DNA from 4 places in the Mesorhizobium sp. M0001 genome. Region 4 is predicted to be linked to each of the others. Evidence: predicted binding sites of a transcription regulator. Region 4 holds the regulator's gene; each other region holds the start of a gene.
What was found. The regulator PhoB, encoded in region 4, activates phosphate uptake and scavenging genes when phosphate is short. The targets are predictions, from matches to a motif close to TGTCATNNANCTGTCAT.
Positions count from the first base shown of each region.

Region 1: NKK50_RS20765 (LTA synthase family protein) is a predicted target of PhoB. The motif match lies at 3,746-3,762, and genes of this name have one in related genera.
Region 2: ppk2 (polyphosphate kinase 2) is a predicted target of PhoB. The motif match lies at 2,664-2,680, and genes of this name have one in related genera.
Region 3: NKK50_RS01940 (esterase-like activity of phytase family protein) is a predicted target of PhoB. The motif match lies at 1,360-1,376, and genes of this name have one in related genera.

Region 1 covers NZ_JAMYVS010000007.1:189,472-196,884, forward strand. The annotation lists gene rplI (50S ribosomal protein L9) at 1-439, opposite strand, end outside; gene rpsR (30S ribosomal protein S18) at 706-954, opposite strand; gene rpsF (30S ribosomal protein S6) at 954-1,454, opposite strand; gene NKK50_RS20765 (LTA synthase family protein) at 1,767-3,695, opposite strand; gene fabD (ACP S-malonyltransferase) at 3,973-4,920, shown strand; gene fabG (3-oxoacyl-[acyl-carrier-protein] reductase) at 4,981-5,718, shown strand; gene NKK50_RS20780 (acyl carrier protein) at 5,940-6,176, shown strand; gene fabF (beta-ketoacyl-ACP synthase II) at 6,211-7,413, shown strand, end outside.
Region 2 covers NZ_JAMYVS010000005.1:179,907-187,319, forward strand. The annotation lists gene NKK50_RS16445 (winged helix-turn-helix transcriptional regulator) at 5-700, shown strand; gene NKK50_RS16450 (dihydrofolate reductase family protein) at 810-1,454, shown strand; gene ppk2 (polyphosphate kinase 2) at 1,683-2,603, opposite strand; gene NKK50_RS16460 (aldo/keto reductase) at 2,844-3,887, shown strand; gene NKK50_RS16465 (glycosyl transferase family 90) at 3,908-4,879, opposite strand; gene NKK50_RS16470 (hypothetical protein) at 5,058-5,216, shown strand; gene NKK50_RS16475 (DUF982 domain-containing protein) at 5,289-5,522, opposite strand; gene NKK50_RS16480 (GntR family transcriptional regulator) at 5,632-6,297, opposite strand; gene NKK50_RS16485 (multidrug efflux MFS transporter) at 6,441-7,413, shown strand, end outside.
Region 3 covers NZ_JAMYVS010000001.1:411,878-419,290, reverse strand. The annotation lists gene NKK50_RS01950 (Gfo/Idh/MocA family protein) at 1-92, opposite strand, end outside; gene NKK50_RS01945 (LacI family DNA-binding transcriptional regulator) at 286-1,311, shown strand; gene NKK50_RS01940 (esterase-like activity of phytase family protein) at 1,473-2,948, shown strand; gene NKK50_RS01935 (L,D-transpeptidase) at 3,027-3,815, opposite strand; gene NKK50_RS01930 (MATE family efflux transporter) at 4,014-5,486, shown strand; gene NKK50_RS01925 (MFS transporter) at 5,490-6,698, opposite strand; gene NKK50_RS01920 (TMEM175 family protein) at 6,852-7,413, shown strand, end outside.
Region 4 covers NZ_JAMYVS010000014.1:88,166-95,578, forward strand. The annotation lists gene NKK50_RS27305 (substrate-binding domain-containing protein) at 50-1,078, shown strand; gene pstC (phosphate ABC transporter permease subunit PstC) at 1,177-2,637, shown strand; gene pstA (phosphate ABC transporter permease PstA) at 2,634-3,950, shown strand; gene pstB (phosphate ABC transporter ATP-binding protein PstB) at 3,968-4,792, shown strand; gene phoU (phosphate signaling complex protein PhoU) at 4,834-5,538, shown strand; gene phoB (phosphate regulon transcriptional regulator PhoB) at 5,555-6,244, shown strand; gene NKK50_RS27335 (ROK family protein) at 6,275-7,413, opposite strand, start outside.

The sequences.
Region 1 (7,413 bases), on a different contig from region 4:
TGCGGGCGATGTTGAGGCTGATGGTGACCTCGACTTCCGGATGCAGCGCAATCGCCACATTGGTGACGCCGATGGTCTTGATCGGCTGGTTGAGCTGGATCTGGTTGCGGTTGACCGAGAACCCTTCGGCGGTCAGCAGGTCGGCGATGTCGCGGGTCGACACCGAACCGTAGAGCTGGCCTGTCTCGCCGGCCGAACGCACGGCGATGAAGCTCTTGCCGTCGAGCTTTTCGGCAACCTGGCTGGCTTCCGACTTGCGCTCGAGGTTGCGCGCTTCGAGCTGCGCGCGCTGCCCTTCGAACTTCTTCTTGTTGGCTTCGTTGGCGCGCAGCGCCTTGCCCTGCGGCAAGAGGAAGTTGCGGGCAAAGCCGTCCTTGACCTTGACGGTATCGCCCATCTGGCCGAGGCGGGAAACGCGTTCGAGAAGAATCACTTGCATGGTCTTGTTCCTTCGTCTGGGCACCGACCGCGGGATCGGCGCCGAATTGAATGGAACAGGTCAGGAAGCTCTGAGCGCCTTGGCGCCGGTGTCGCTGTCCTGCCTGTCGCGGCAGTTAGAGGCTTTTCACCTCAACTCGGGATTTCAATGCACGTCGCCAAGAGTGGTCCCGGTTTTGGGACAACGACATGCATCATCAAATTACCCCTGCGGCGCCCGTCGCCGTGGGAGAAGGAAGCAGGCGGCGAACCGCCCGCTCGAAAGTCTTAGCGAACCACGTAGGGCAGCAGGCCGAGGAAGCGGGCGCGCTTGATCGCCTTGGCGAGTTCGCGCTGCTTCTTCTGGCTGACGGCGGTGATGCGCGACGGCACGATCTTGCCGCGCTCGGAAATGTAGCGCTGCAGAAGACGCACGTCCTTGTAGTCGATCTTGGGCGCGTTGGCGCCGGAGAACGGGCAGGTCTTGCGGCGGCGATGGAACGGGCGCCGGGTCGGGATCTGATTGATGTCGACCATTATTCTGCACCTCCTTCAACGCCTTCGCGCGGACGGCGCGGACCACGATCACCACCGGCGTCGCCAAATGAGCGCGGCGGACGATCGCCACGGTCGCCGCGATCACGGTCGCCGAACGAGCGCGGACCACGATCACCACGGTCGCGGTCGCCGAAGCCGCCGCGTTCCGAGCGCTCTTCGCGCTTCTGCATCATGGCCGACGGGCCTTCCTCATGCGCCTCGACCTTGACGGTCAGGAAACGCAGCACGTCCTCGGACAGGCCCATCTGGCGCTCCATCTCGTTGAGCGCTGCCGGCGGGCAGTTGAGGTCCATAAGCGTGTAGTAAGCCTTCCGGTTCTTGTTGACCCGGTAGGTGAGGGACTTCAGTCCCCAGTTCTCGACCCGGCCGACGGACCCGCCATTTGCGGAGATGACGCCCTTGTACTGTTCGACAAGCGCATCGACCTGCTGCTGCGAGAGGTCCTGCCGGGCAAGGAACACATGTTCGTATAGAGCCATAGTGGTTCAGTGCCTTTCTTCGTTTCTCTCCCGGATCCTCGCGGCAAAAGCCTCTGCAACTTCTCTGACCCGCTGATCCCGAGGGGGCGGGGAAGAAAGGAGCATTTCGAGACGGTCGAGAGCGGAGACACGGGAGGCGGAAGCGCTTCTGGCTTCACACGAAGGTTTTGGGTAAAACCTCCGGCCCTCCGTTCAGCCCCCAGCAAGGACCGGCAGATTGCGGGCGTCTATAAAGCAAATTGGCTGGAAGGCAAGGGTAACGCATGCTCCGGACAGCGTCCTGGCGTCGCAGGGTTGGAAAAATACCAGGCATCAACTCGTATGCGGGGTACCACCGTTGATCGTTTCGGGGAAGAAGTCCGGAGCCGCCTTACGCTTGCCGAACATCATGTCGTATTGCAGCAGGCGGAAGTCGTTGATCGCCGGATCAACGTCCTTCTGCCGCGCCCAGTCCGGCGTGGCCTCACCTGACGGTGTCAAAAGCAGATTGCGGTCGACGACGCGATAGCGTTCGCGCAGCGCGCCCAGGAAGCCGGTGTAGTAGGGGTGCGTGATCCCGGCCGTTGTCAGGATGTGGTAGGGCAGGAAGGCCGGGCTCACCGCGCCCATATCCTGCGCCGGACCGGTGCGGTTAGACCAGATGACCAGCGGCGTCTGATGATGCTCCAGTGCCGCCTCCGGCGTCGGTTCCTTGCGCGGCGCGACATTGTCCTTCAGGTAACCGGTTTCGACATAGACGGGGCCGAGCGGCGGCAGATGGTCGCCGAAGAAGGCGATGACCGTCGGCCGCTCGCGCTTCTTCGCCCATTCGATCAATCGTTCGAGGCCACGGTCGGCATCGGCGGAGCCTTCGGCGTAGCTGAGCAGCGATTCCCGCGCCCATGTGCTGATCGGTGCCGCGACCTTGTGGGTCGGATTGTAATAGCGGTACGGCTCGTAGGGACCGTGGTTCTGCAGGCTGACGGCGAAGAAGAACACCGGCCGCTCGCTGGCGTCGGCCTCTGCGATGATCTCGTCGGTCATCGACGCATCGGAAGCCAGCGGCCCGCGCTTTTCCAGTGGCGGCAGCGTCTCTTCCGAGCGGAAATCGTTGAAGCCGAAATCGGCATAGACGGCGCCCCTGTTCCAGAACCAGTTGGTGCCCGGATGGATGGCGCGCGCCCGGTATCCCTCGCTTTTCAGGAAGGTCGCCAGCGACGGCGTCGGTGTGCGCACATATTGCTGGTAGGGGATCGAGCCCGCCGGCAGGAAGGCATTGGAAAAGCCGGTCAGCGCCTCGAATTCGATGTTGGCGGTCATGCCGCCGAATTCCGGCGAAAACATATAGCCGGAACGCAGCGCCCGCACATTGGGGATCGGGTCAGGCGTGATTGTGACGCCGGGCAGCTTGGTCGGATCCCAGAAAGATTCGCTCATCACCACGATGATGTCGGGTTTCTCATCCGGTACCGAGGCCGCCACATCAGGCCTGTCGATCGCGTCGATCGCCTTGTCGGAATAGCCCGCCGGCGCCGAGACATGCGCCATCGGCACGTTGAGCGCGAAGGCCAGCGCAAACCCGTTGGAGGCGTAGTTCTCCTTCTGGTCCCACATGATCGGGATGATCTGCAGCCGGTCGCGGGTCCACGAGAAGGTGGCGTAGTCCATGATTGAGACGAAGAAGGCGAGCAGCGGCACTGCCAGCGTCAGCCGCGCCAGCCGCCCTTTGCGGCTGAGGATCGGAACCTTGCGGCGCCACAACCGCCAGCCATAGATCAGCAGCGACAGGCCGGCGACGATGCCGACCGCCATGGCGAGCGCCGTCCAAGGCCGTTCGCGCACCAGGAGCGGCATCAGTGCCATGATCTGGCGCGAATAAAGAAAATCGGTTGGGTAGAGCGGATCGCCGAGATAATGCGACTTCTGATGCCCGACAAAGGCCAGCGCCAGCGTCAGCGGCGCCACGATCATCAGGCTCTGGTGACTGCGGCCAAGCACGGCGTCCAGTCCCATCAGCACCAATGCAAAGACAATGATGGTGGTCCAGCCCGGCTTGAATGGCTGCAGGAAGAAGTCGACCGTGCCGAAGAAGTCGCCGCGCACGATCCATTCGATGGCGAACACCAGGATGGCGGAGGCAAGCAGCGTGACCAGACCGTAGCGGATGACCGGCCATCTGCGCCCCGGCAGGTAGCCGGTGGACGGATCGTCTTCCAAGAACTGTGGCGCGGGTACGGCCGCGCCCTTCCTGATCCTAGCCACGTCTCTTCCCCCGGCCCAAGCAACGCGTATTTCCACTCGCGCCACCGTTCTGTCATAGAACTGTCATGCAAAAGCTAGCGCCTGTGGCGAAAATAAGAAGAGCCAGCAAACGATTCGTGAGCGGTTTTCATCAGGTGTGATCGGCAAAAAGCCTTTGGGAACAGGGACTCGAGGTCAGCTCCGGTTCAAGCGAGAGCCGAAATGCCGCCTCCGGGCTTGACTTGGCGGTCCGCCTTGCGTCACAGGCAGTAAAAATCAGCCGCTGGAGAGCGCCCAAATGGCCGTCGCATTCACCTTTCCGGGACAGGGCAGCCAGGCTGTCGGCATGGGCAAGGACCTCGCCGACGCCTTCCCCGAGGCACGCAGGGTGTTCGAGGAAGTCGATGATGCGCTGGGCGAAAAGCTGTCGAAACTGATCTGGGAAGGCCCGGAAGAGGCGCTGACCCTGACTGCCAATGCCCAGCCGGCGCTGATGGCGGTCTCGCTGGCGGCGATCCGCTCGCTGGAAGCGCGCGGCTTTTCGCTGAAGGACAAGGTTGCCTACGTTGCCGGTCATTCGCTCGGCGAATATTCCGCCCTTGCCGCGGCCGGTTTCGTTTCGGTCGCCGATGCTGCCCGGCTGCTGCGCATCCGCGGCAACGCCATGCAGGCGGCGGTGCCGGCCGGCGAGGGCGCCATGGCGGCGATCATCGGACTGGAACAGCCCGACGTCGAAGCCGCTTGCACCGAGGCCGCAACGGGATCCGGCAAGGTCTGCCAGATCGCCAACGACAATGGCGGCGGCCAGCTGGTGATCTCCGGCGCCAGGGCGGCGGTGGAACTCGCCGCGAAACTGTGCACCGAAAAGGGCGCCAAGCGGGCGCTGATGCTGCAGGTCTCCGCACCCTTCCATTCGGCGCTGATGGCGCCGGCGGCCGATGTCATGCGCGAGGCGCTGGCCGGCGTGACCAAGAATGCACCGGTCGTGCCCGTCGTCTCCAACGTCACTGTAGCCCCGACCAGCGACCCCGACGAGATCGCGCGCCGCCTGGTCGAGCAGATCACCGGCCGCGTGCGCTGGCGCGAAACGGTGGAGTGGTTCGGCGCCAATGGCGTCGCCACGCTCTATGAGATCGGCGCCGGCAAGGTGCTTTCCGGCCTGGCGCGGCGGATCAACCGCGACATCGCCACATCGGCCGTCGGCACGCCGGCCGAAGTCGAGGCGGCGCTGGCCGCGCTTGCATAATCCACTGGCGATTTAACCCCTCCCGTGGGAAGGGTGTTCTCTTAAGATCAGGAGACGAAAATGTTCGAACTGACCGGCCGCAAGGCGCTCGTCACCGGCGCATCGGGCGGCATTGGCGAGGCGATTGCCCGGGTGCTGCATGCGCAAGGCGCCATTGTCGGCCTGCACGGCACCCGCATCGAGAAACTGGAGACCCTGGCCGGCGAACTCGGCGACCGGGTAAAGCTGTTCCCGGCCAATCTTGCCGACCGTGACGAGGTCAAGGCGCTTGGCCAGAAGGCCGAAGCCGAACTCGAAGGCGTCGACATACTGGTCAACAATGCCGGCATCACCAAGGACGGCCTGTTCGTGCGCATGGCGGACGCGGATTGGGACAGCGTGCTGGAGGTGAACCTCACCGCCGTGTTCCGGCTGACCCGCGAGCTGACCCATCCGATGATGCGCCGCCGCCATGGCCGCATCATCAACATCACCTCGGTGGTCGGCGTCACCGGCAATCCTGGCCAGACCAATTATTGCGCCTCCAAGGCCGGCATGATCGGCTTTTCCAAGTCGCTGGCGCAGGAGATCGCCACCCGCAACATCACCGTCAACTGCGTCGCCCCGGGCTTTATCGAATCGGCCATGACCGACAAGCTCAACGACAAGCAGAAAGACGCGATAATGGCCGCGATCCCGACGCGCCGCATGGGCACGAGTGTTGAAGTGGCGTCGGCCGTCGCCTATCTCGCCTCCAACGAGGCAGCCTACGTCACCGGCCAGACCATCCATGTCAACGGTGGCATGGCCATGATCTGACAGGATATTGCCGGGTGATAAGAAGACATGGCCGGCTTGTGAAAAGAGACCATTTCGCCTTGGACCTCAGCCATTTTTCGTGTAATGCGGCCCGCAACCCGGCGGTTCGGGCAAAAACCGGTCCGGCATCGTTGCGTTTCCGGCAGGACCATCTTTCAGCTTGATTAGCGGCATTCTGCCCGCTAACGAAGACAGACAAACAAAAGACGAGGATGCCCCAAATGAGTGACACCGCAGAGCGCGTCAAGAAGATCGTCATCGAACATCTTGGCGTCGATGCCGACAAGGTGACGGAGCAGGCGAGCTTCATCGATGATCTGGGCGCGGACAGCCTCGACACGGTCGAACTCGTCATGGCCTTCGAAGAAGAGTTCGGCGTCGAGATTCCGGACGATGCGGCCGAGACCATCCTGACCGTCGGCGATGCCGTGAAGTACATCGACAAGGCTTCAGCCTGACACTATCCGCAGTCATCACCGGGGAGGACCTGCGATGAGGCGTGTCGTCGTCACGGGCCTTGGCCTGGTTTCGCCGTTCGGCATGGGCTTCGAGCACAGCTGGAAGGAACTTCTGACCGGCCGCAGCGCCGCCAAGCGCGTCACCGAGTTCGAAGTGGAAGATCTTGCCTGCAAGATAGCCCACGTCATTCCGCGCGGTGACGGCACCAACGGCACGCTCAATCCCGAAGCCGTGCTCGAGCCCAAGGAACTGCGCAAGATCGGCGACTTCATCCTTTACGGGATTGCGGCCGCCGACGAAGCGCTGAAGGATTCCGGCTGGGAGCCCAGCACCGAAGCCGAGCGCTGCGCCACCGGCGTCATGATCGGCTCCGGCATTGGCGGCCTCGAGGGCATCGCCGAGAACGCTATCATCCTGAAAGAGCGCGGACCGCGCCGTATCAGTCCATTCTTCATTCCCGGCAACATTATCAACCTGGTATCTGGCCAGGTATCGATCCGGCATGGGCTGAAAGGCCCCAACCACGCCGTCGTCACCGCCTGCTCGACCGGCGCGCACGCCATTGGCGATGCCGCCCGGCTGATCATCTTCGGCGATGCCGACGTGATGCTGGCCGGCGGCGCGGAATCGCCGGTGACCAGACTATCGCTTGCCGGCTTCGCTGCTTGCCGGGCACTGTCCACCGACCGCAACGACACGCCTGAGAAGGCCTCGCGTCCCTATGACCGCGACCGTGACGGCTTCGTCATGGGCGAGGGCGCCGGGGTCGTCGTGCTGGAAGAACTCGAACACGCCAAGGCGCGCGGCGCCAAGATCTATGCCGAGGTCACCGGCTACGGCCTGACCGGCGATGCCTATCACATCACTGCACCGGCCGAAGACGGCGACGGCGCCTTCCGCTGCATGACGGCGGCGCTGAACCGGGCCAAGCTGACGCCCGCCGACGTCGACTACATCAACGCGCACGGCACCTCGACCATGGCCGACACGATCGAACTCGGCGCCGTCGAGCGGCTGGTCGGCAACGCCGCCTCGAAAATCTCGATGTCGTCGACCAAGTCGTCGATCGGCCATCTCCTGGGTGCCGCGGGCGCCGCCGAGGCGATCTTTTCGATCCTCGCTATCAGAGACAACATCGCGCCAGCCACCATCAATCTTGACAACCCGGAACGCGAAACCGCGATCGATCTTGTTCCGAACACGCCACGGCATCGCCAGGTCGACGTGGCGCTGTCC
Region 2 (7,413 bases), on a different contig from region 4:
CCACATGACACAAGCCGGTTACAAGCAATTCTGCCCGCTCTCCATGGCCGCCGAGCTGCTCTGCACACGCTGGACCATGGTGCTGCTGCGCGAACTGGTGGCGGGGTCGACCCGCTTCAACGATTTGCGCCGCGGCGTGCCGAAAATGTCGCCAACCCTTCTGTCGCAACGGCTCAAGGACCTCGAGGCCGGCGGCATCGTCGAGCGGACCGAGATCGCGACCGAGAAGGGCGTGTTCGAATACCGGCTGACCGAGGCGGGCCGGGATTTGCGCCCGGTTGTCGAGGCGATGGGGTTTTGGGGCCAGAAATGGGTCGAGGCCAGGCTGTCGCTCAAAAACCTCGATCCGTCGCTGCTGATGTGGGACATGCGGCGCAATCTGAACCCCAGTCCGCTGCCGGACGGGCGCACCGTGATACAATTCCTGTACCATGACCTGCCGGCGTCAAAACGATCGTGGTGGCTGATCGTCGAAAAGCAGGGCGAGGTCGATCTTTGCTGGTACGATCCGGGCTTCGACGTCGATCTCTACGTCTCGACCGATCTGTGCACCATGACCTCGATCTGGATGGGGCTGACGACAGTTCACAAGGAACGCGACAAGATCAGCCTGACCGGCGATCTCGACGTCGCCGGCAAGATGCAGATCTGGCTTGGGCTCAGCCCGTTTGCGGTGATGCCGAAGCGCGTGGCGGCTTGAGGTCCCTGCGCATTCCACAGATCGGCTTGCCTCTAAAATACTAGTTGCAAAATGCAATCAGTTTGAATACTGATTGCAAATCACAACTGGTCATCAAAGGGAGTCTTCCATGTCCAAACTCCGCGTCAATGCCTTCACCTTGTCGCTCGACGGTTTCGGCGCCGGTCCTGACCAGGACCTGCAAAATCCGCTCGGCGTTGGTGGCGAAGATCTGCACAAATGGATGACCGGCACCCGCACCTTCCACGAGATGGTCGGCAAGGATGGCGGCAGCACCGATGTGGACGACCGGTTCACCGTCCGCAGCTTCGACAATGTCGGCGCCTGGATCCTCGGCCGCAACATGTTCGGTCCAATCCGCGGCGAATGGCCAGACGAGAGCTGGAAAGGCTGGTGGGGCGACAACCCGCCCTATCATGTGCCGACCTTCGTGCTGACCCACTACGAGCGCGACTCCATTGTGATGGAAGGCGGCACCATTTTCCACTTCGTTACCGGCGGCATCCACGCCGCGCTCGAACAAGCAAAGGCCGCGGCCGGCGGCAAGGATGTCCGCGTCGGCGGCGGCGTTTCCACCATCCGGCAATATCTGCAAGAGAAGCTCATTGACGAGTTGCATCTGGCGGTGTCGCCGGTGTTGCTCGGGAGGGGCGAGAGCCTGTTTGCCGGGCTGGATATGCTGAAGCTGGGTTACCAGTGCACCGAGCAGGTGGCGACAGCGCTCGCCACGCATGTGACGATCAAGCGGGTGTAAGCCTCATTTGGGAAAATTGCGATCCGTCGCGCCCCCTCTGTCCTTCCGGACATCTCCCCCACGCCGGGGGAGATCGGATGTCGCGCCGGCTTTCGCCACTCATCAACGTAGCAAGAAGGGCGCCATCGGCGAAGCTGCCAATCTCCCCCCTTGTGGGGGAGATGTCCGGCAGGACAGAGGGGGGCGCGAAAGAATGCCGTCCTCTCGTGTCTTCAATTGCGAAGACGCTCAATACTTCTCCGGCACGTAAAGCTCGCGCGGCAGGACCTGGCGCTCGTACTCCGGGTTGAACACCCGCTCGGGCAGCGTGATTTCTTCGTGCGGCACGTCCTCATAGGGCAGCTGTTTGAGGAGATGGTCGATGCAGTTCAGCCGCGCCCGCTTCTTGTCGTTGCCTTCGACGATGTACCACGGTGCCTCGGGGATGTTGGTGCGGGCAAACGTCTCTTCCTTGGCCTTGGTGTACTGCTCCCAGCGCACGCGCGACTGCAGGTCCATCGGCGACAGCTTCCACTGCTTCATCGGGTCGTGGATGCGCATCATGAAGCGCATCTGCTGTTCCTCGTCGGTGATCGAGAACCAGTATTTGACCAGCGTGACGCCGGAGCGGACCAACATGCGCTCGAACTCCGGCACGTCGCGGAAGAACTCTTCGACCTGATCGGGTTCGGCAAAGCCCATCACCCGCTCGACGCCGGAGCGGTTGTACCAGGAGCGGTCGAACAGCACGATCTCGCCGCCGGCCGGCAGATGCGGCACGTAGCGCTGGAAATACCACTGCGATTTTTCGCGCTCGGTCGGCGCCGGCAGCGCCACGACGCGGCAGATGCGCGGGTTGAGGCGCTGGGTGATGCGCTTGATGACGCCGCCCTTGCCGGCGGAATCGCGTCCTTCGAAAACCACCACCAGCTTCTTCTTGTGGTAGGCGACCCAGGACTGCAGCTTGATTAGTTCCGACTGCAAGCCGATCAGGTCGCGGAAATACTGCATGCGGTCGATCGACGGCGGATGCGCGTTCTTGTAGATCTTGGAGATCTCCAGCGACAGCGCCGGCTCCGACATTTCAAGCTCATAGTCCTCGTCGAGCATGTCGGCGAGTTCGGCTTCCAGCCAATCCCTGGCCGGAGAATTCTGCTTCAACTCGGTCATTTCCACTGCTCCGCTTGCCGGCTGACATGAAACCCTGAGCCGACTTGATATAGGCCGGCAATGACGGTTTTATTGCAACCCGCCAGCCAGCCGATCATCGCTGCAAATCGGCGAGGCATGGCTGATCCATCGCCGTGGCATGGCGACAAGCCGCTCAAATTGTCCTACAAATGGCCGACCCGTTCGGGCTGCCCGCCCTTCTCCAGTAAATCCCCACCCACCAAAATTGCGAGGACCGACATGGAATACCGCACGCTTGGCCGTTCCGGCTTGAAAGTTTCGACGCTGACCTTGGGAACCATGACCTTCGGCGGCAGCGGGCCGTTCGCTGCCGTCGGCAATTCCGATCTCGCGGAGGCCTCGCGCATCATCGACACTTGCATCGATGCCGGCATCAATCTCATCGACACCGCCAATGTCTATTCGAACGGATTGTCGGAAGAGATCATCGGCGAGGCGCTCGGCGGCAAGCGCAAGAACGACGTGCTGATCGCCTCCAAGGCGCGCATGCGGATCGGCAAGGGCCCCAATGACGAGGGCCTGTCGCGCCATCATCTGATCCGCGAATGCGAGAAGAGCCTGAAGCGCCTCAGGACAGATGTCATCGACATCTATTTCCTGCACGAATGGGATGGCGCGACGCCGCTCGAGGAAACCATCGCCGCGCTCGACACGCTGGTTGCCCAGGGCAAGATCCGCTATGTCGGCTGCTCCAACTATTCCGGCTGGCAGGTCATGAAGGCGCTCGGCATCAGCGACAGCCAGCACCAGCCGCGCTTCGTCACCCAGCAGATCCACTACACGCTGGAAGCACGCGAGGCCGAGTATGAGCTCTTGCCGATCTCGGTCGACCAGGGCCTTGGCGTGCTGGTGTGGAGCCCGCTCGCCGGCGGCCTGATGTCGGGAAAATACCGCCGCGACAGTCCGACGGCGCGCCAGATCGGCGGCTGGTCGGAACCACCGATCCGCGACGAGGACCGGCTGTGGCGGATCGTCGACGTGCTGGTCGACATCGGCGCCACTCGCGGCGTCTCGGCGGCCCAGGTGGCGCTGGCCTGGCTGCTTGGCCGGCCGGCCGTCAGTTCGCTGGTGATTGGCGCACGCAACGAGGCCCAGTTGAAAGACAATCTCGCCGCGGCAAGCCTGACGCTGTCCTTTGATGAACGCCAGCGCCTCGATGCCGTCAGCCGGCCGCCGGTGCTCTATCCCTACTGGCACCAGCAGTTTACGGCGAAGGACCGCTTCGGCCCGGCCGATCTGGTTATGGACCGCAGCGTTATCTGACTTAAGGGCGCCGGAAGCGGCTAGCCCGCGATAAACCGCCAGACCTGCGGATCGGGCTCGATCTGGCCGCTGAGCACGAAATATTTGTAGAGCACGAGCAGGCAGATCGCCTGCTCGGCCCGCTCGTCGGCGAATTTGCGGCAATAGGCGTTGGCCGCCGCAACGATGCGCTGGGCCTCGGCCGGATGCTGCTCGAGATGATGCACCCGCTCGGCCAGATCGCTGAAGTCGGGCGCCAGCGGCACATAATGGACATCGGGCTCGAGTTGCCCCTCGGCGAACCAGGTCTCGTAAGTCGGCGGCGGCATCAGGCAGAGCGAGTTCGAGCTCATGATCCATTTCAGATTGGTCGCGACATCATTGCCTTCGAGCGAGATGATGTAGCGATAGCGGCGCTGCTGATCGATGCTGAGATAGGGCTTGCGGTATTCCGCAAGTGCTGTCGCCCTCGGCGTGCCGACATCGCAGAACGGCAGATTGCGGGCTGCATCCAGCAACAAGGTGCGGATCGGATTGTTGAGTTCGCCGCGCCAAACGACGAGCGGATGCTTGTCGGCGAAGGCGACATCGTCGGCCGGCATGTAGAAATGACGGAACTTGTTCAGCTTGAACAGGACGCCGTTGCCGTTGTCGCCCGCTATCGGCCGGTCCTTGACGATCGACGGCATCTTCGGCACTTCGATGACGTCGCCGAATTCCAGGTCGATGCGCAGATCTGGGTCGAAATAACGGGTGAACTCCTTCAGATCGTAATAGTACATGCTGCGGTCCGACGGCAGCCGGCTGACCGGCACGGCCTCGGGGCTGGGGCTAAAAGGCTCCCGCAGCGTGTTGTAGTAATTGAGCCGCTGGCGGACCGATGCGTCGGAAAGCCTGGCCTGATCGAGCAGCCGGCCGAGCCGGCGCCGGAAAAGAACCGGCGGCGCGATGTCGCGCATGGCGTTGCGCGCATAGTAGATCAGCTTCTGTGCGTTTCTTTGAAGCGTGGCCATCGGTCGTTTTGATTCGAAATCGGTCGGCGGCGGCTCCAGCAACTGTCCCGCAGCCTTTTCTAAACCATTGTGTTCGCCATCACGCAAGTCCAGAACCGCTGGCATCTGCCCTCGCGGCGCTGTTGTGTTTGCCGGCCAATGCTTCTAGGCAGGATCAGGCACAGCGAAAGGAAACGATATGGCTCGACCACCGAATTACGGTCAGGAACGCAAAGAGCGCGACCGGCAGAAGGCCGCCAAGAAGGCGGAGAAGCTCGCCGCCAAGGTCGCGGCCAAGGAGCGCGCCGAGCCTGAGAACGAGGCAAGTTCCAAAACCGACACCGAGACAGAAAAATAGGCAAGACAGGATCACCGGCCCGCGAAACGGGCCGGATCCTGGCAAAATGCCGGTGTGATCAGGCCGATGTGATCAGGCCGGGGCCTTGTCGCTGACGAAGACGTTGACCTCGCGCGCGGCGGCGATGAAGGCGCGTCTTGCAATCATCGCCGGCTTGTCGCCGGCCAGCGCGTCATGGCAGGCCTGCAGCGCTTCGCGGTGCTTGGGGCTGCGCTTGCCGGGCCAGCTGTTGAGCAGGTAATCGGAAGCCTCGCGCACCGTACGCAAGAGCTGAGTGCTTCCCTCCGTGCCCGACTTAACGGTCACGGGTGTTTCAAATCGGTTGTTTTCCATGGCCGCCTCTTACGCCATCGGCGTCCGCGAAGCGAGGCCGAAAGCGGATGGCGTCGGCGTTCTTTCGTTTTCGTGACCGGTATCAAGCGGCGACGACGGCAAAACCCCTGGCGCGCAGGCCGCGCCGGTCATTGTGCAACGACGTCACCAGGCGGGCGCGGCTGCCGGCGATATGGGCGGAAAGTCGCGCCGCCGCCGCATCGGCATCGCCGGCCCGCACCGCTGCCAGAATGGCGTGATGCTCGCTCCAGGCGCGGCCAAGCGCCGCCTCGTCGCGCACCTCCAGCCAGCGCGCCCGCGACAGGCGCGTCATGGCATCGCGCACGGCCCGAAACAGGAACTCGTTGCCGGAGAGCCGCGCCAGTTCGATATGGAAATCCATGCCGACGCGGTGCCATTCCTCGCGCGGCGTGGCAGTGTCGCAGGAGTCCAGCATCGCCTCGATGACATCGGCTGCGCTCCTGTCGGCCAGCGCCGAAGTCAGCCTGACCGCCGCGACCTCGACCGCTTCGCGGTACACAGCGATCTGTTCCAATTCGGCAAGGTTGATCGGCGACACGATCCAACCGCGCCCGTCGCGGCAGATCAGCCCTTCCGTCTCCAGCCGCAGCAGGGCTGCCCTGACCGGCGTGCGCGAGGCGCCGAAGCGGCTCTCGATCCAGCGCTCCGTCAGCCGCTCGCCAGGACCGATCTCGAGGCCAAGGATCATCTCGCGAAGCGCTTTTTCGACGATATGCATCTGCGACATAGTTGCTTCCATTGCTGGCGATCGGCCGTTGGTCTTGCCGATCACTTTGAGAGCGCCTGATTGACAGCAGCCGGGCTTTGCGTCCATGAGGTACCAAGTTGGTATCCCAAAATGGTATCCGCAGCAAGCGGACAGGACAGGACATGCCGCAGGACAGTGCAGCGCAGGCCGCCGAAGCGCCTTCCACCTACAACATTCATTGGCGGCGCAACCTGTTCGTGTGCTTTGCCGGATCATTCAGCACGCTTGTGGCGATGACGTTGCTGCTGCCGTTCCTGCCGCTCTATGTCGAACAGCTGGGCGCCGTCGGCCACGCGGCGATCGTGCAATGGTCCGGCATCGCTTTCGGCGCCACCTTCCTTGCCGCCGCCCTTGTCGCGCCACTGTGGGGACGGCTGGGTGACCGTTATGGCCGCAAGGTGATGCTGGTGCGCGCCAGTTTCGGCATGGCGATCTGCATGTCGCTGACCGGCATGGTGCAGACCGTCTGGCAATTGGTGCTTTTGCGCCTGTTGATCGGCTTTGCCGGCGGTTATTCCTCAGGCTCGACGATCCTTGTCGCCATGCAGACGCCGAAGGAGCGCTCCGGCTGGGCGCTTGGCGTGCTGTCGGCCGGCATCACCGCAGGCTCCCTGGTCGGCCCGTTGCTTGGCGGCGCGCTGCCGCCACTGATCGGTATTCGCGCCACCTTCCTCATCGCGGGCGGCGTCATTTTCCTGGCGGCGCTGGCGACGACGTTCCTGATAAAGGAGATGCCTCGCCCGCCAGTACAGGCAAAACGCGAGGAGAAACCAAAGGGAAGTTGGGCGCAGATCCCCGACAAACGCCCTGTCGTGGCCATGCTGGCGACCGGCATGCTGTTCACCTTCGCCAACATGTCGATCGAGCCGATCATCACCGTCTACGTCCAGCAACTGGTCGCGGACGCAAGCCGGGTGACCCTGGTCTCAGGTGTCGTCATGTCGGCGGCCGCACTCGGCGCCATCCTGTCGGCGTCACGGTTGGGCAAACTCGCCGACCGCATCGGCCACTGGAACGTCATCGTCGCATCGCTGGCCGTCTCGGCGCTGCTGTTGATACCGCAGGCCTTCGTCACCGAGAGCTGGCAGTTGGTCG
Region 3 (7,413 bases), on a different contig from region 4:
AAGCCGACAATGGCCAGCCCGTCGATCTGCCTCGCGGCATCGAGCCAGGCCTTGCTCATCGCACCACAGCCGACGAGGACGGCATTCATCATCCAGCATTCCTCCCGTCCGGTCCTCCAGACCGAATGTCACGGCATTTCCGGCATCACCGTAAACGTTTCTCCGTAAACGTTTACGAGAACACACCCGATGGCGTAGAATGTCAATCGGCTGCCAGCGAAAATCATCCCGAAGCCTTGGCCTGGGCGGCAGCCGGTGCTAGCCAAGACAGGGGGAGAACTGTCCTTGGCGTCCAGCATCCATGACCTTGCGCGTCACCTGAACATTTCGATCGGCACCGTGTCGCGGGCGCTGAACGGCCGCGCCGACGTCAATGCCGACACCCGCCAGCGCGTGCTCGCCGCCGCCAAGCAATTGAACTATTCGCCCAACCAGTCCGGCCGCAGTCTGCGGCAAGGCACCACCCATTCGATCGCCTTCATGCTGCAGCCGCATCCGGGCGACCAGCAATATGGCGAACCGTTCTTCATCCCGTTCCTGATCGGTCTGCAGGGCCGACTTGCCGAGGATGACCTGGATCTGATGGTCGTCATGGGCGAGCCCGGCCAATATCAGCAGGAGAGGCTGCGCCGCGTGGTTGAGACGCGCCGGGCCGACGCGGTCGTGTTGGCCAATACACGGCGGGAAGACGATCGAATCGACTATCTCAGCAAGGCCGGCTTTCCCTTCGCCACGCTTGGCCGAAGTCAATCCGGCGACGACACCTATCCTTCGCTCGATATAGATTTCGAGAGGGCGGGTGATGAAGCCGTCGACCGGCTGGTCGCGCGCGGCCACCGCCGCATTGCCGCCATCCGCCCTTCGCTTGATCTCAACTTCGGCTACCTGTTCCTCGACGGCTACCGCAAGGCGCTGAAGCGGCATGGTATCGAAGTCGACCCCGGCCTGATCGCTGACGGCTTCATCAACGAGGCCGGAGGCTACCAGGTGACGCCGCGCGTGATGCTCTCCAAGGACCGGCCCACAGCCATCATCTTCAACAATGACGCAATGGCGCTCGGCGGCTGCAAAGCACTGGCCGAGATGGGCATCAGGCCCGGCCACGACATCGCGGTGATCGTCATCGTCGACACGCCGCTCTGCCGTTATTTCTCGCCGGCGCTGACCGCCTTCCGTCCGTCGCTGGAGCCGATGGGCCGGCGGCTGGCCGAAATGTTGCTGGCCTCGCTTCCCGCCTTTGCCGGCCCGGAAGGTCCGCGCATCATCCGCGAAGTCTGGCCGCTGGAGCTGATCGCGCGCGACAGCGATTGATAGTGCGTCTCTCCCTTCTCCCACAAGGGAGAAGGAAGAGGCCCGCTCTGTCACGCAAGTATCATGTTCGCGTCCTAGACCGCTTTGCGAGAGGGCGACATCGTCGATGCGATGCGGTGGCCCCTTTGCGCCGCTCAAGGCTTGTCACAAAGAGGATCTCCATGAAAATCTCGCACCGAACCGTGTCGCTCGGCGCCGCGCTGGCGCTGTTTACCGCCCTGACCCCTGCCCTTGCCGACAGCACAGCCACCGTTGGTGGCTTCGTCAACAAGGGCCTGGTCGGCGTCGGCCGCATCCCGGCCGATCAGAAGGACAAGTTCGGCGAGACCTTCGGCTCCGGCTCCGGCATGTCCATCGACGCCGCAAGCTGGACCCGTGGCGCGGACGGCTACAAGGGCTCGCTCTGGTTGCTGCCGGACCGTGGCTACAATGTCGTCGGCACCACCGATTACCGGCCGCGCCTCAACACTATTCGCATCGAGTTCACGCCGGTAGCACTAGGCGCCACGCCCACCTCCGGCCAGGAACAGACAGGCGTCAAGGCGACGCTTGCCGATTCCCTGCTCCTCACCGACGACAAGGGCGCTGACGCCACCGGCCTCGATCCGCTCAACGGCGTGCGCGCGGCCAATGGCGACCTGCCGATCCTGCCCGAGGCCAATGGCAAGCTGGCGCTCGACAATGAGGCGATCGCGCGGCTGCCCGACGGCACCATGTTCATCTCTGACGAATACGGCCCCAACATCTACCGCTTCTCGGCCGACGGCCATCTGTTGTCGGCAACGCAGCCGCCCGCCGCTTTGGTGCCGATGCGCAAGGGCGCGCCGAACTTCGCCTCCGACAATCCGGGCCCCGGTGCAGCCGAACCCGATCCGAAGGATCCCGAAACCGGCCGCCAGAACAATCAAGGCCTCGAAGGCATGGCGCTGACGCCGGACGGCAAGTCGCTGATCACTGTGCTGCAGTCGGCGCCCCGCCAGGATGGCGGCGATTCGCCCGCGACGCGCCAGAACACCCGCGCGCTGGTCTACGACGCCTCCGACCCGGCCCATCTCAAGCTGGTGCATGAATATGCCGTGCCGCTGCCGGTGTTCAAGGACGCCAAGGACAAGACCAAGGTCGCCGCGCAGAGCGAAATCGTGGCGCTGTCCGACAAGACCTTCCTGATGCTGGCGCGCGACAGCGGAAACGGCCAGGGGGTGAAGGGCGATACTTCGCTGCTGCGCCAGATTTTCGTCGTCGACGTCTCTGGCGCCACCGACATTGCCGGCGGCGCCTTCGATGCCGCCGACAAGCCGCTGGCGCCCAAGGGCGTGCTCGACCCCTCGGTGACGCCGGCCAAGCTGACGCCGTTCATCGACATCAACGACAACAAGGAACTCGGCCGTTTCGGCCTGCATGACGGCAAGCCCAACGACAAGAACAATCTGTCGGAGAAGTGGGAAGCAATGTCGGTGGTCAGCGTGCTCGATCCGGCGCTGCCCGACGACTATTTCCTGTTCGTCGGCAACGATAACGACTTTCTCACCGAGGACGGTTTTCAGGTCGGCGCGCCCTACAAGGCCGAAGACGGCGCCGATGTCGATACCATGTTCCTGGTCTATCAGGTCACGCTTCCGGGCCTCGCCAAGAAGTAGCCGTATACGGAGAGGCGGACGCGCCCGGCGCGTCCGCCTCTAACCGTTTGTCGGCGATCAGCGATGCCGTGAAGGCACCTATTTCAAAATCTCCGCATCCCTTGGCACGCCGGCATCGATCGGCTCGGCGGTCCGGCTCGACACAGCCATGATCTTGCCCGCGGCCGACAGGTTCGGGCGCACATAGACCTGGGCTACGCCGTTGACCCGGCTGTAGAGGTCGATGATGTCCTGGTTCATGAAGCGCACGCAGCCCGACGACGCGTTCTTGCCGATGGAATCCCATTCCGGCGTGCCGTGCAGCCGGTACATCGTGTCCTTGCCGTCGCGGAACAGATAGAGCGCGCGCGCGCCGAGCGGGCTCTGCGGTCCGGGCGGCATGCCGTCCTTGTATTTCGCCAGTTCCGGCCGGCGCTGGATCATTTCCGGCGGCGGCGTCCACACCGGCCATTTCTTGCGCGCCTGGATCACGGCGCTGCCGGTCCAGCCAAACCCGGCCTTGCCGAGGCTTACGCCATAGCGCATTGCCTTGCCGCCATCGCGCACCAGATAGAGAAAATGCTCGGATGTATCGACGACGATCGTGCCGGGTTTTTCGCCGGTCGGATCGTCCACGATCTGGCGCACGAACTTCGGATCGAGCTTGGCCACGGGGATTGCCGGCAATGAAAAGCCCTCATCGACGCGCGCCGAATACATGGTGGCGGCATCGCCCAGAGCCGGTTCGGGCGCCGGAGCGGGCGTTGGCGGCACCACGACGTCGGTCGTGGTGCAGGCTGAAAGCGCCATGGAAGCGGCACCCAAAGCGGATATTCCAAGAAACGCGCGCCGGTTCAGGCGCTCGGAAAAAAGCGGATTGTCGGACATGATCCCCCCAGCTTATTCATCATATCCAACAGGATATGCGACCCCACGCGGCGACGACCCATATCCCATTCCGAATGTTTTGAGAACTGATTAGCGTGAAGCCGCCAGGTGGCATGTTCCAATGCCGCATCGACCTTGTCCGTTAAATCGGCGATCATTGCCGGGCGGACTTTGAGATGAACCTTCGCCGAACAGCCCATGGACGAAAAAATACTACCGCGCCGGCGCACCGGCGATCTCACCAGCGGCCCAATCCCTCGCACGCTGCTGTTGTTCGCGCTTCCGGTGCTCGGTTCCAATGTGCTGCAGTCGCTCAACGGTTCGATCAACGCCGTCTGGGTCGGCCGCTTCCTCGGTGAATCGGCGCTGACGGCGACCTCAAACGCCAATCTGGTGCTGTTCCTGATTCTTGGCACCGTGTTCGGCATCGGCATGGCCGCCACCATCCTGGTGGCGCAATCGGTCGGCGCCCGCGACCTGCCCGAGGCGCGGCGCATCGTCGGCACCAGCGCCAGCTTCTTCTTCCTCGTCTCGGCTATCTTCGCCGTCTGCGGCTGGATCTGGGTCGACGCCATCCTCAACACACTGGGCACCCCGCCCGATGCGCTGCCGCTGGCGCGCTCCTATCTGCGCATCATCTTCGTCGCCGTGCCGATGATGAATCTTCTGTCCTTCGTCATGACGGTGCTGCGCGGTGCGGGTGATTCGCGCACGCCATTCTTCTTCATGGCGCTCGCCGTCGTGCTCGACATCATCCTCAATCCGCTGCTCATTCGCGGAATCGGCCCCTTCCCCGAGCTCGGCATCGCCGGCTCCGCCACCTCGACGCTGATCGGCCAGACGGTGAGCGTGATCGCCATCCTCGTCGTGCTTTATGCCAGAAAGCATCCGTTGCGGCTCGCCGGCGCGAACCTCGCTCTGCTGCGGCCGGATCCGGCGCTGCTCAGGATCGTCGTCTTCAAGGGCGTGCCGATGGGCCTGCAGATGATCGTCATTTCGGCGGCGGCGCTGACCGTGATGGGCATCGTCAACTCCTACGGCTCGCAGGTCGCCGCCGCCTATGGCATCGCGGCGCAGCTGTGGACCTATATCCAGATGCCTGCACTGGCGATCGGCGCCGCAGTCTCGTCGATGGCGGCCCAGAATGTCGGCGCAGGGCGGTGGGACCGCATCGGTCGGATCGCGGCGTCCGGCGTCGGCTTCAACCTGGTGCTCACCGGCGCCCTGGTGGCGCTGCTGTTCTTCTTCGACAGGCCGGTACTCGGCCTGTTCCTTAGCGGGGACAGCACCGCAATCGACATTGCAGCCCACATCAACAAGGTGGCGTCCTGGTCGTTCATCCTGTTCGGCGTCACCATCGTGCTGTTCGCGACCGTGCGCGCCACCGGTGCCGTGATGCCGCCGCTGATCATTCTGGTGATTTCCGTGATGGTCGTGCGTACCGGCTTTGCCTACTTCTTCAGGAGCTACATCGGCGAGGAAGCGCTGTGGTGGAGTTTTCCGGCGGGATCGATCACCTCGCTGGTGCTGGCCGCCGCCTATTATCGCTTCGGCCGCTGGCGCACCATGCACATGATCGAGGACCGGCCGGCCGCCGGCGAGCCGCCCGACACCGGCCTCGGCATCCCGCGCGGACGGGCAAACATGGCGCCCGGGACGCCAAGCGGGTGAGGCTCAGCGCGCGTATTTGACGCCGAACCCCAGCGCTACGACAGAGAACAGCGTGATCATACCGGCGAAGGCCAGGCTTGCCGTCGTCGGAGTGGCCCAACTCGACAGCAGCCCAATGCCGATCACCGGCAGCGCATTGCCGCAGAAGCAGCAGATGAAGAACGCCGACACCAATTCGGCGCGACGCTCGGCAGGTGCGATCTGGCTCACCACCTGCAGGCCGCCGCGATAGCCGAGCGCCGCCGCCACGCCGCACACAGCGGTGGCGGCAACCATCAGGGACATCGACGCGAAAAACTGAGCAGCAACCATCAGCCCTACGGCCGGGATCATCAGCGCCAGCGCGGCCAGCATGCCGGCGCGACTGGACAGTCGGGTCGTGGCCAGAATGGTCGCGGCCGCAACGATCGACAGTTCAAAGAACAGCCCGCCAGCCTCGGCATGGTTGGCCACATGCAGCTGCTGCGCCAGGATGCTCGGCGCCAGGGCTGCATAGAAGCCGACCAGCGCCATGGCGCCGAAGCCGGTGACGGCCGGCGCCACGAAAGCGGCGCGGATATCAGCGGGCACCGACAGCCGCGGCCGCAGCGAAACATCGGCCAGCCTTCCCGGCCGCGAAACGGTTTCCCTGGTGCGCCAGATCAACAGCGTCACCACCACGAGCAAGGCAAGATAGACCGCAAACGTTAGTCTCAACGGCCAGGGCGCATATTCGGCGAGCAGGCCCGATGCCAGCGCGCCGAGGCCAAGGCCAACGAAGTTGGTGCTGGTGGCGATGATTGCCGCGCGCGATTTGTCCTTACCCTCGATCAACTCGGCAAGCCAGGCCGTGCCGGTTCCCGCGCCGACGCCGATGCCAAGGCCGCTCAATATGCGGGCGACATCGAGCCATGCGACATTCTCGGCCAGCAGGAACACCACCGCGCTGACCACCGCTATGGCCATCGACGCCAGCGCCGCAGGACGGCGGCCAATGCCGTCGGACAAGCGCCCGAACATCAGCAATGCGCCGAGATTGCCGACGACATAGACGGCGTAGACCAGCGTCAGCGTGATCTGCGAGAAACCGAAGGCCTGCTTGTAGATGACGTAAAGCGGCGTCAGCACCGTGCTGCCGGCGAACAGCGCGGCGATCATGGCGGCAACCGCGGCCATCGCGGGCCGGCCATCGAGTCCGTTGTCGCGCGTCGTGGTCTCGGCATAGCTGGTCATGGCAACCTCCGGCCAATCGCCCAACGCCCAATTGCGCCCCAACGTCCATGTAAGGATGGCCGTTCCACGCGCCGAACTTCATCCTGACAACCTTGTCAGGATGGTCTTGCCCGAAGTCCTCGCTTAACGTCTTTCCATCGAGAGGGAGAATCCATGGGAAAAGGTAGAGTCGAGGCATTCACCGATGGGGTGGTCGCCATCATCATCACCATCATGGTGCTGGAGCTGAAAGTGCCGCATGGCCAGGATTTTTCAGCGCTTCTGCCGCTGTGGCCGATCTTTTTCAGCTATGTCTTGTCGTTCATCAATGTCGGCATCTACTGGAACAATCTGCACAACATGTTCCACACCGTCCAAAGGGTCGACGGCCGCGTGCTGTGGGCCAACCTCAACCTTCTGTTCTGGTTGTCGCTGATGCCGGCAACGACGGCCTTCATGGGCGAGAACCATTTCGCGCCCGTCCCCGTCGCGGTCTATGGCATCGACCTGGTGCTGTGCGCGGTCGCCTACACCTTTCTCGCCACCAAGCTGCACCATTTGCACGGCAACGACACCGCCTTCGCCAAGGCGCTGGGCAATGACCGCAAGGGCAAGATCTCGGTGGCCCTCTACGCCGCAGCCGTCCCGCTTGCCTTCGTCAACCAATGGATCGGCGTTGCGATCTTCGTGCTGGTGGCCGCCGTCTGGTTCGTGCCGGACACGCGTTTTTCGCGGG
Region 4 (7,413 bases):
GGTTTGAAGAGGGCGCCAAGAGACCATCTTCCGAACAGGAGCAGGCCACATGAAGAAATTCCTCGTTACGGCATCGGCCGTGGCGGTAGCGTTCGCCGCATCGTCCGGTGTCGCCGCTGCGCGTGACCAGATCCAGGTCGCCGGTTCGTCGACCGTGCTGCCTTACGCCAAGATCGTCGCCGAGCAGTTCGGCGAAACCTTCACCAACTTCAAGACCCCGGTGGTCGAGTCCGGCGGCAGCGGCGCCGGCATCAAGGAGTTCTGCAAGGGCGTCGGCGAAGACACGATCGATATCGCCAACTCCTCGCGCCCGATCAAGAAGGACGAGCTGAAGTCCTGCGCCGACGCCGGCGTCAAGGACGTCCAGGAAGTCCGCATCGGCTATGACGGCATCGTCTTTGCCACCGACATCAAGGGTCCGGACTGGGCGCTGGTTCCCGCCGACATCTACAAGGCGCTCGCCGCCAAGCTGGTGGTCGACGGCAAGCTGGTCGACAACCCGAACACCAAGTGGAACCAGGTCAATCCGAAGCTGCCCGACTGGGATATCGCCGCCTATATCCCGGGTGAGAAGCACGGCACCCGTGAAGTGTTCGAGACCAAGCTGCTCGACGCCGGCTGCGACAAGGCCGCTTTGAAGGCTGCCGGCATCGCCGACGACAAGGAAATCGGCAAGACCTGCATCGCCATCCGCAAGGACGGCAAGGCTGTCGACATCGATGGCGACTACACCGAGACGCTGGCCCGCATCGACTCCAACAAGACCGGCGTTGGCGTGTTCGGCCTCGCCTTCTACGAGAACAATGCCGACAAGCTGAAGGTCGCTACCGTGGAAGGCATCGTGCCTTCGACGCAGACCATCGCCGATGGCACGTACCCCGTGTCGCGGCCGTTGTTCTTCTACGTCAAGAAGGCGCATCTGGGCGTCGTTCCCGGCCTCAAGGAATATGTCGAGTTCTTCCTTGATGACCAGATGATCGGCCCGGAAAGCCCGCTCGCCCAGTACGGCCTGGTTTCCGCTCCCGACGCCGAACGTCAGGGCCAGCGCGACGCCTTCGCCGCCGGAAAGACGATGTAATCAACCGACCGGATCAGGGCGCGGACCAAATCTCCGCGCCCTGATTTCGCCGCTTGCCGCAACGGTGGCGGCGATCTGAATTTTCCCTGGGGTGGGTGATGTCGTCCTTGCTCGTACTCGCCATAGTCATCGCCATAGGCGTGGTCGCTTTTGTGATCGGCCGCCAGCGCGCAGCGGCGCAGGATACCGGCAAGGTCAAGCCGCATTCGCGCGCGCATTATCATGGCTGGTGGGCCTTTCTGCTCGCGGTCCTGCCTGCCGTCCTGCTGCTCGCCGTCTGGGATATCGGCTCTTCCTTCTATCTCGACCGGCACATCCATGCCGCTTTGCCCGAGCGCACCGCCGACACAAAGGTGGCCAGCGAAGCGCTCGACGCCAGCCTGGTGAAGAGCCTGGCCAAGGGCCTGCGCCGGCTCGATGGCGATACCGCACTTCCCGCTACTTTCGCCGAATTGCAGCCGCTGCTCGCCGCCAAGGGCGTGGCACTGGCCAGCGACACACAGGACTATATGATCCCGATCGCGGTCGAGGCGAACCAGGTCCAGGACCGGCTCGGCCTGTTCGGCGCCGTGCTGACCTTCGCGCTGTCGGTCGCCGGCGCCTTCTATGCGCTGAGGCAGATCGCGCCGCGCGCCAGGGCGCGCAACAATGTCGAGAAGCTGATGCTGTGGGGGCTGCTTGCGGCCTCGACCATCGCCATCCTGACCACGGTCGGCATCGTGCTGTCGATGCTGTTCCAGACGATCACCTTCTTCGAGAGCGTATCGCCGATGAGCTTCTTCTTCGGCACGGTGTGGGATCCGCGTTTCGCCGCCGCCGGTTCCGGCGGCAGCCAGGGTCAGTTCGGCCTGATCCCGCTACTCGCCGGCACGCTCTACATCGCCGCCGTCGCGCTTCTGGTCGCAGTGCCGGTCGGGCTGATGTCGGCGGTCTACATGTCCGAATATGCCTCGCGCGGTGTGCGCTCGGTGGTCAAGCCGGCGTTGGAACTGCTGGCCGGCATTCCGACCATCGTCTACGGCATCTTCGCCGTTGTCACGCTCGGACCGTTCTTGCGCGACCTGTCGGCGGCACTCACCGGCGGCTCGCCCTTCATCCAGGGCCAGAGCATCTTCACCGCCGGTCTGGTGATGGGCGTCATGCTGATCCCGGTCGTGTCCTCTTTGTCCGACGACATCATCACCGCGGTGCCGCGCGCAATGCGTGACGGCTCGCTCGGCCTCGGCGCCACCCGCTCCGAGACGATCAAGCGGGTGATCCTGCCGGCGGCACTGCCCGGCATCGTCGGCGCCATCCTGTTGACGGCGTCGCGCGCCATCGGCGAGACGATGATCGTCGTGCTGGCGGCGGGCGTCGCCGCCAATCTGACGGCCAATCCGTTCGAGGCGATGACGACCATCACCGTCAAGATCGTCAACCAGCTGACCGGCGACCTCGAGTTCAACTCGCCGCAGACGCTGGTCGCCTTCGCGCTCGGCCTGACGCTGTTCGCGCTGACGCTGGTGATGAACATCGTCGCCCTCTACATCGTGCGCAAGTACCGGGAGCAGTACGAATGACCGACATCCCCCTGGACACGATGGCGGGCGCCGTCGCGCGACCGCGCCGCGACATCGGGCTGAAGGCGCGCTATGCCGCCGAACGCCGGTTCCGCATCTATGGCGTGATTGCGATCTCGGTGGGCCTGGCGTTCCTGGCCATCATGCTGATCACCATCGTCTCGAAAGGCTACACCGCCTTCTGGCAGACGACGGTGACGCTGCCGGTCACCTTCGACGAGAAGGTGATCGATCCCTCCGGCAAGCGCGCGACCGACCCTACCGTGCTGATCAAGGCGAACTATCCCAAGCTCGCCGAAAACGCGCTGGTGGCCAAGCTCGGCATCGATCCGGCCAACAAGCCGATGATGCTGAAGCTCAAGGGCTTCCTGTCGGAAGGCGCCCGCGTCCAGCTGCGCGACATCGTCTCCGCCGATCCGTCGGTGATCGGCAGGACGCGTGACGTCGACATCCTGGCTGCCGCGAACCTCGACTCGGCCTTCAAGGGCCAGATCGACCTCGGCGTCGATGAAGCGCGCCGCAAGGTGTCCAACCAGCAGATCGACTGGATGAACAAGCTTAAAGCCGACGGCGTGATGGCCGAGCATTTCAACACCGGCCTGTTCACCTATGGCGCCTCCAGCCGGCCCGAAACGTCGGGCATGGGCGTGGCGATCATCGGCTCGTTCTACATGATGGTGATCGTGCTGTTGCTGGCGCTGCCGATCGGCGTCGCCGCCTCGATCTATCTCGAGGAATTCGCCAAGAAGAACCGCTTCACCGACCTGATCGAAGTCAACATCAACAATCTCGCGGCGGTGCCGTCGATCGTCTTCGGTCTGCTTGGCCTTGCCGTGTTCATCAACTTCCTCGGCATGCCGCGCTCGGCTTCCTTCGTCGGCGGCCTGGTGCTGACCTTGATGACATTGCCGACCATAATCATCGCCACGCGCGCCGCCCTCGCCGCGGTGCCGCCGTCTATCCGCTCGGCGGCCCTAGGTCTCGGCGCCTCCAAGATGCAGATGGTGTTCCATCACATCCTGCCGCTTGCCGCCCCAGGCATCCTTACCGGCACCATCATCGGCCTGGCGCGTGCGCTCGGCGAGACAGCACCGCTGCTCTTGATCGGCATGGTCGCTTTCGTCGCCGATTATCCGACGACGCCTTTCGATCCGGCGACCGCGCTGCCGGTTCAGATCTATATGTGGGCAAACGAGGCTGAGCGCGCTTTTGTCGAGCGCATGTCCGGCGCCATCATCATCCTGCTCGTCTTCCTCATGGCCATGAACATCACCGCGATCGTGCTCCGGCGCCGCTTCGAGCGGCGCTGGTAGAAAAAAGGCAATTTGGTATGAACATCATGACCGAACAGTCCCTTGAGAATGCAGTGGGCGACAAAATGAACGCCAAGTCGAACGAAGTCATCAAGATGCGCGGCGACAAGGTCGGCGTCTTCTACGGCGAGAAGCAGGCGTTGTTCGACGTCAATCTCGACGTCCGCCAGAACCAGGTGACGGCGCTGATCGGCCCGTCCGGCTGCGGCAAGTCGACCTTCCTGCGCTGCCTCAACCGCATGAACGACACCATCGATTCGGCGCGGGTGACCGGCAAGATCACGCTCGATGAAGACGACATCTACGACAAGAACATCGATGTCGTCGAACTGCGCGCCCGCGTCGGCATGGTGTTCCAGAAACCCAACCCGTTCCCGAAGTCGATCTACGAGAACGTCGCCTACGGCCCGCGCATCCATGGGCTGGCCAAGCGCAAGTCCGACATGGACCAGATCGTCGAGCAGAGCCTGAAGAAGGCTGCGATCTGGAACGAGGTCAAGGACCGCCTGCAGGAGCCCGGCACCGGCCTGTCCGGCGGCCAGCAGCAGCGCCTGTGCATCGCGCGCGCCATCGCCGTGTCGCCGGAGGTGATCCTGATGGACGAGCCCTGCTCGGCGCTCGATCCGATCGCCACCGCCCGTGTCGAGGAGCTGATCGACGAACTGCGCCAGAACTACACGATCGTCATCGTCACCCACTCGATGCAGCAGGCGGCGCGCGTCTCGCAGCGCACGGCGATGTTCCATCTCGGCTATCTCGTCGAGGAGGGCGTCACCGACAAGATGTTCACCAACCCCGACGACAAGCGCACCCAGGACTACATTACCGGCCGCTTCGGCTGAGCCGTCCGGCGGGTGAATTTTTAGGCACGAGGACCAAGATCATGGGTGAACATACCGTCGCCTCCTTCGATGAAGAGCTCGGGCAGATCAGCAAGCTGATCCGCGACATGGGCGATCTGGCCGGCTCGATGGTCAGCGGCTCGACCAGGGCGCTGCTCAATTCGGACAATGCGCTGGCACAGCGTGTCGTTTCCGACGACGCCATCATGGATGCGCGCCAGCGCGAACTGGACGACCGCGCCATCACGCTGATCGCCAAGCGCCAGCCGATGGCCAACGATCTGCGCGCCGTGGTCGGCTCGATCCGCATGGCGGGCGACCTCGAGCGCATCGGCGACCTCGCCAAGAACATCGCCAAACGCGTCGGCACCGTGGGCTTGAGCGTCACGCCGCGCGACCTCTCGCACTCCATCGATGCCATGGCGCAACTGGTGCTGATCCAGGTGCAAGGCGTCGTCGAGGAATATGCCGCCACCGATGCGGCAGCGCTTGCAAAACTCAGGAATGACGACGAGCGCATCGACGTCAAATACACGTCCGTGTTTCGTGAGCTCTTGACCTACATGATGGAAGACCCTCGCAACATCACCGCCTGCACGCATCTCTTGTTCTGCGCCAAGAATCTTGAGCGCATCGGCGATCATGTCACCAACATCGCCGAAAATGCGTATTATGTGCTGACCGGCCAGCAATTGCCCGCCAATCGTCCGAAGCAGGACGAGACGGCGATGGCCACGCCGGCCTGATGAGGGTGAACTGCCTATGATCGCGCCACGCATCATGGTCGTGGAGGACGAGGAGCCGCTGGGCGTGCTCCTCCGCTACAACCTCGAATCCGAAGGCTATCAGGTCGAGGTGGTGACACGCGGCGACGAGGCCGAGATCCGCCTGCAGGAAAACGTGCCCGATCTCCTGGTGCTCGACTGGATGGTGCCCGCTGTTTCCGGCATCGAGCTCTGCCGGCGGCTTAGAGTGCGGCCCGAAACCGAGCGGCTGCCGATCATCATGCTGACCGCGCGCGGTGAGGAAAGCGATCGCGTGCGCGGCCTGTCCACCGGTGCCGACGACTATCTGGTCAAGCCATTCTCGACGCCGGAGTTCATGGCGCGCGTGAAGGCGCTGCTGCGCCGGGCCAAGCCGGAAGTGCTGTCCAGCGTGCTCAAGGTCGGCGACATCGTGCTCGACCGCGAGTCGCACCGTGTCTACCGCAAGAAGAGCGAGATCAGGCTCGGACCGACCGAGTTCCGGCTGCTCGAATTCATGATGCGCCATCCCGGCCGCGTGTTCTCGCGCAGCCAGCTGCTCGACAATGTCTGGGGCGAGACGATCTATATCGACGAGCGAACCGTCGACGTCCATGTCGGGCGCTTACGCAAAGCGGTCAACAACGGCCGCATGCCGGATGTCATCCGTACCATTCGCGGCGCCGGCTACGCGATCAGGGAAGACTAGGATGCTGCGCGTCGCGCCGTTGCCGGCCATTCAGGCGACATGCTTGCCGGATTTGGCCTGAATGCCCGGCGCGAAAATCTCCTGATCGACGAAGCCGAGCGCGCGCATGGCACAGCCTTCGCGGATCAGCGGCAGCTCGTTGGGCTCGGTGTCGAAGGAGATCGATTTCGAGTGCTGGCCGCCGGCGGTCTGGGCGATCGCTTCGCGCAATGCCGGTTCGATCAGGTCGAAGGCGGCGGCGCTGACGCCGACCATGGCGACGGGTGCCGGATCGATCAGTGCAAACAGGCTGCCGAGGCCGAAGCCGAGCGCCTCACCGGCCTTGCGATAGGCTTCGCGCTCCGGGCCATCGGTTTCGCGGGCGCGCGCGGCGAGTGCGCGCATATCAGCGTCGCCGATATCGACCGGCTCGGCATCTTCGCTCATCATTTTGGCGCTGCGCCAGATGGCGTAGTTTCCGGCATAGGCCTCGACGCAGCCGCGCCGCCCGCAGCGGCAGAGCGCGCCGCCCGGACGGTGGATCATGTGGCCGAACTCGCCGCCCGAGGAATGGGTGCCGGTGAACAGTTCGCCTTTCAGCACCAGCCCCATGCCGATGCCGTGCGACAAGAGGATCGCGATGAAATTGTCGCGGTAGCGCTCGGGCTGGCGCCATTGCAGGGCCACCGCCATCATATTGCAGTCGTTCTCCATGGTGGCAGGAATGCCGAATTCCGCTTCCAACATGTCGGCGAAGGCAATGTCGGTCAGTGGCGTGATTGGCGACCACAGCATGGCCCGCGCCTGCGAATCGGTGATGCCCTGGATGCCCATGGCAATGCGGGCGATGCTCTGGACATCGAGGTCCGGGTCCGCGAGACGCCGCCCGACGATTGCTACGCATTCGCCGATCAGCTCGTCGCGCGGCATGGTCAGCGTGTCGAGCCGGCGCTGTTCTTCCGCGACCACCTGGCCGGCATAGTCGATGACGGTGACGGAGAGGAAGTTCAGCGACAGCACCACGGTCATGACCGCCGCCGCTTCCGGGTTGAGGCCAAGGCCGACCTGCGGCCGGCCGCGTTTCAGCGAGCCGGTCTCGCCAGGCTTGCCTTCAATCAGGATGCCTTCTTGAATTAGATCAGACGAGATTGCCGATATCGTCGAATGGCTGAGGCCGGTGGTCGCCGCAA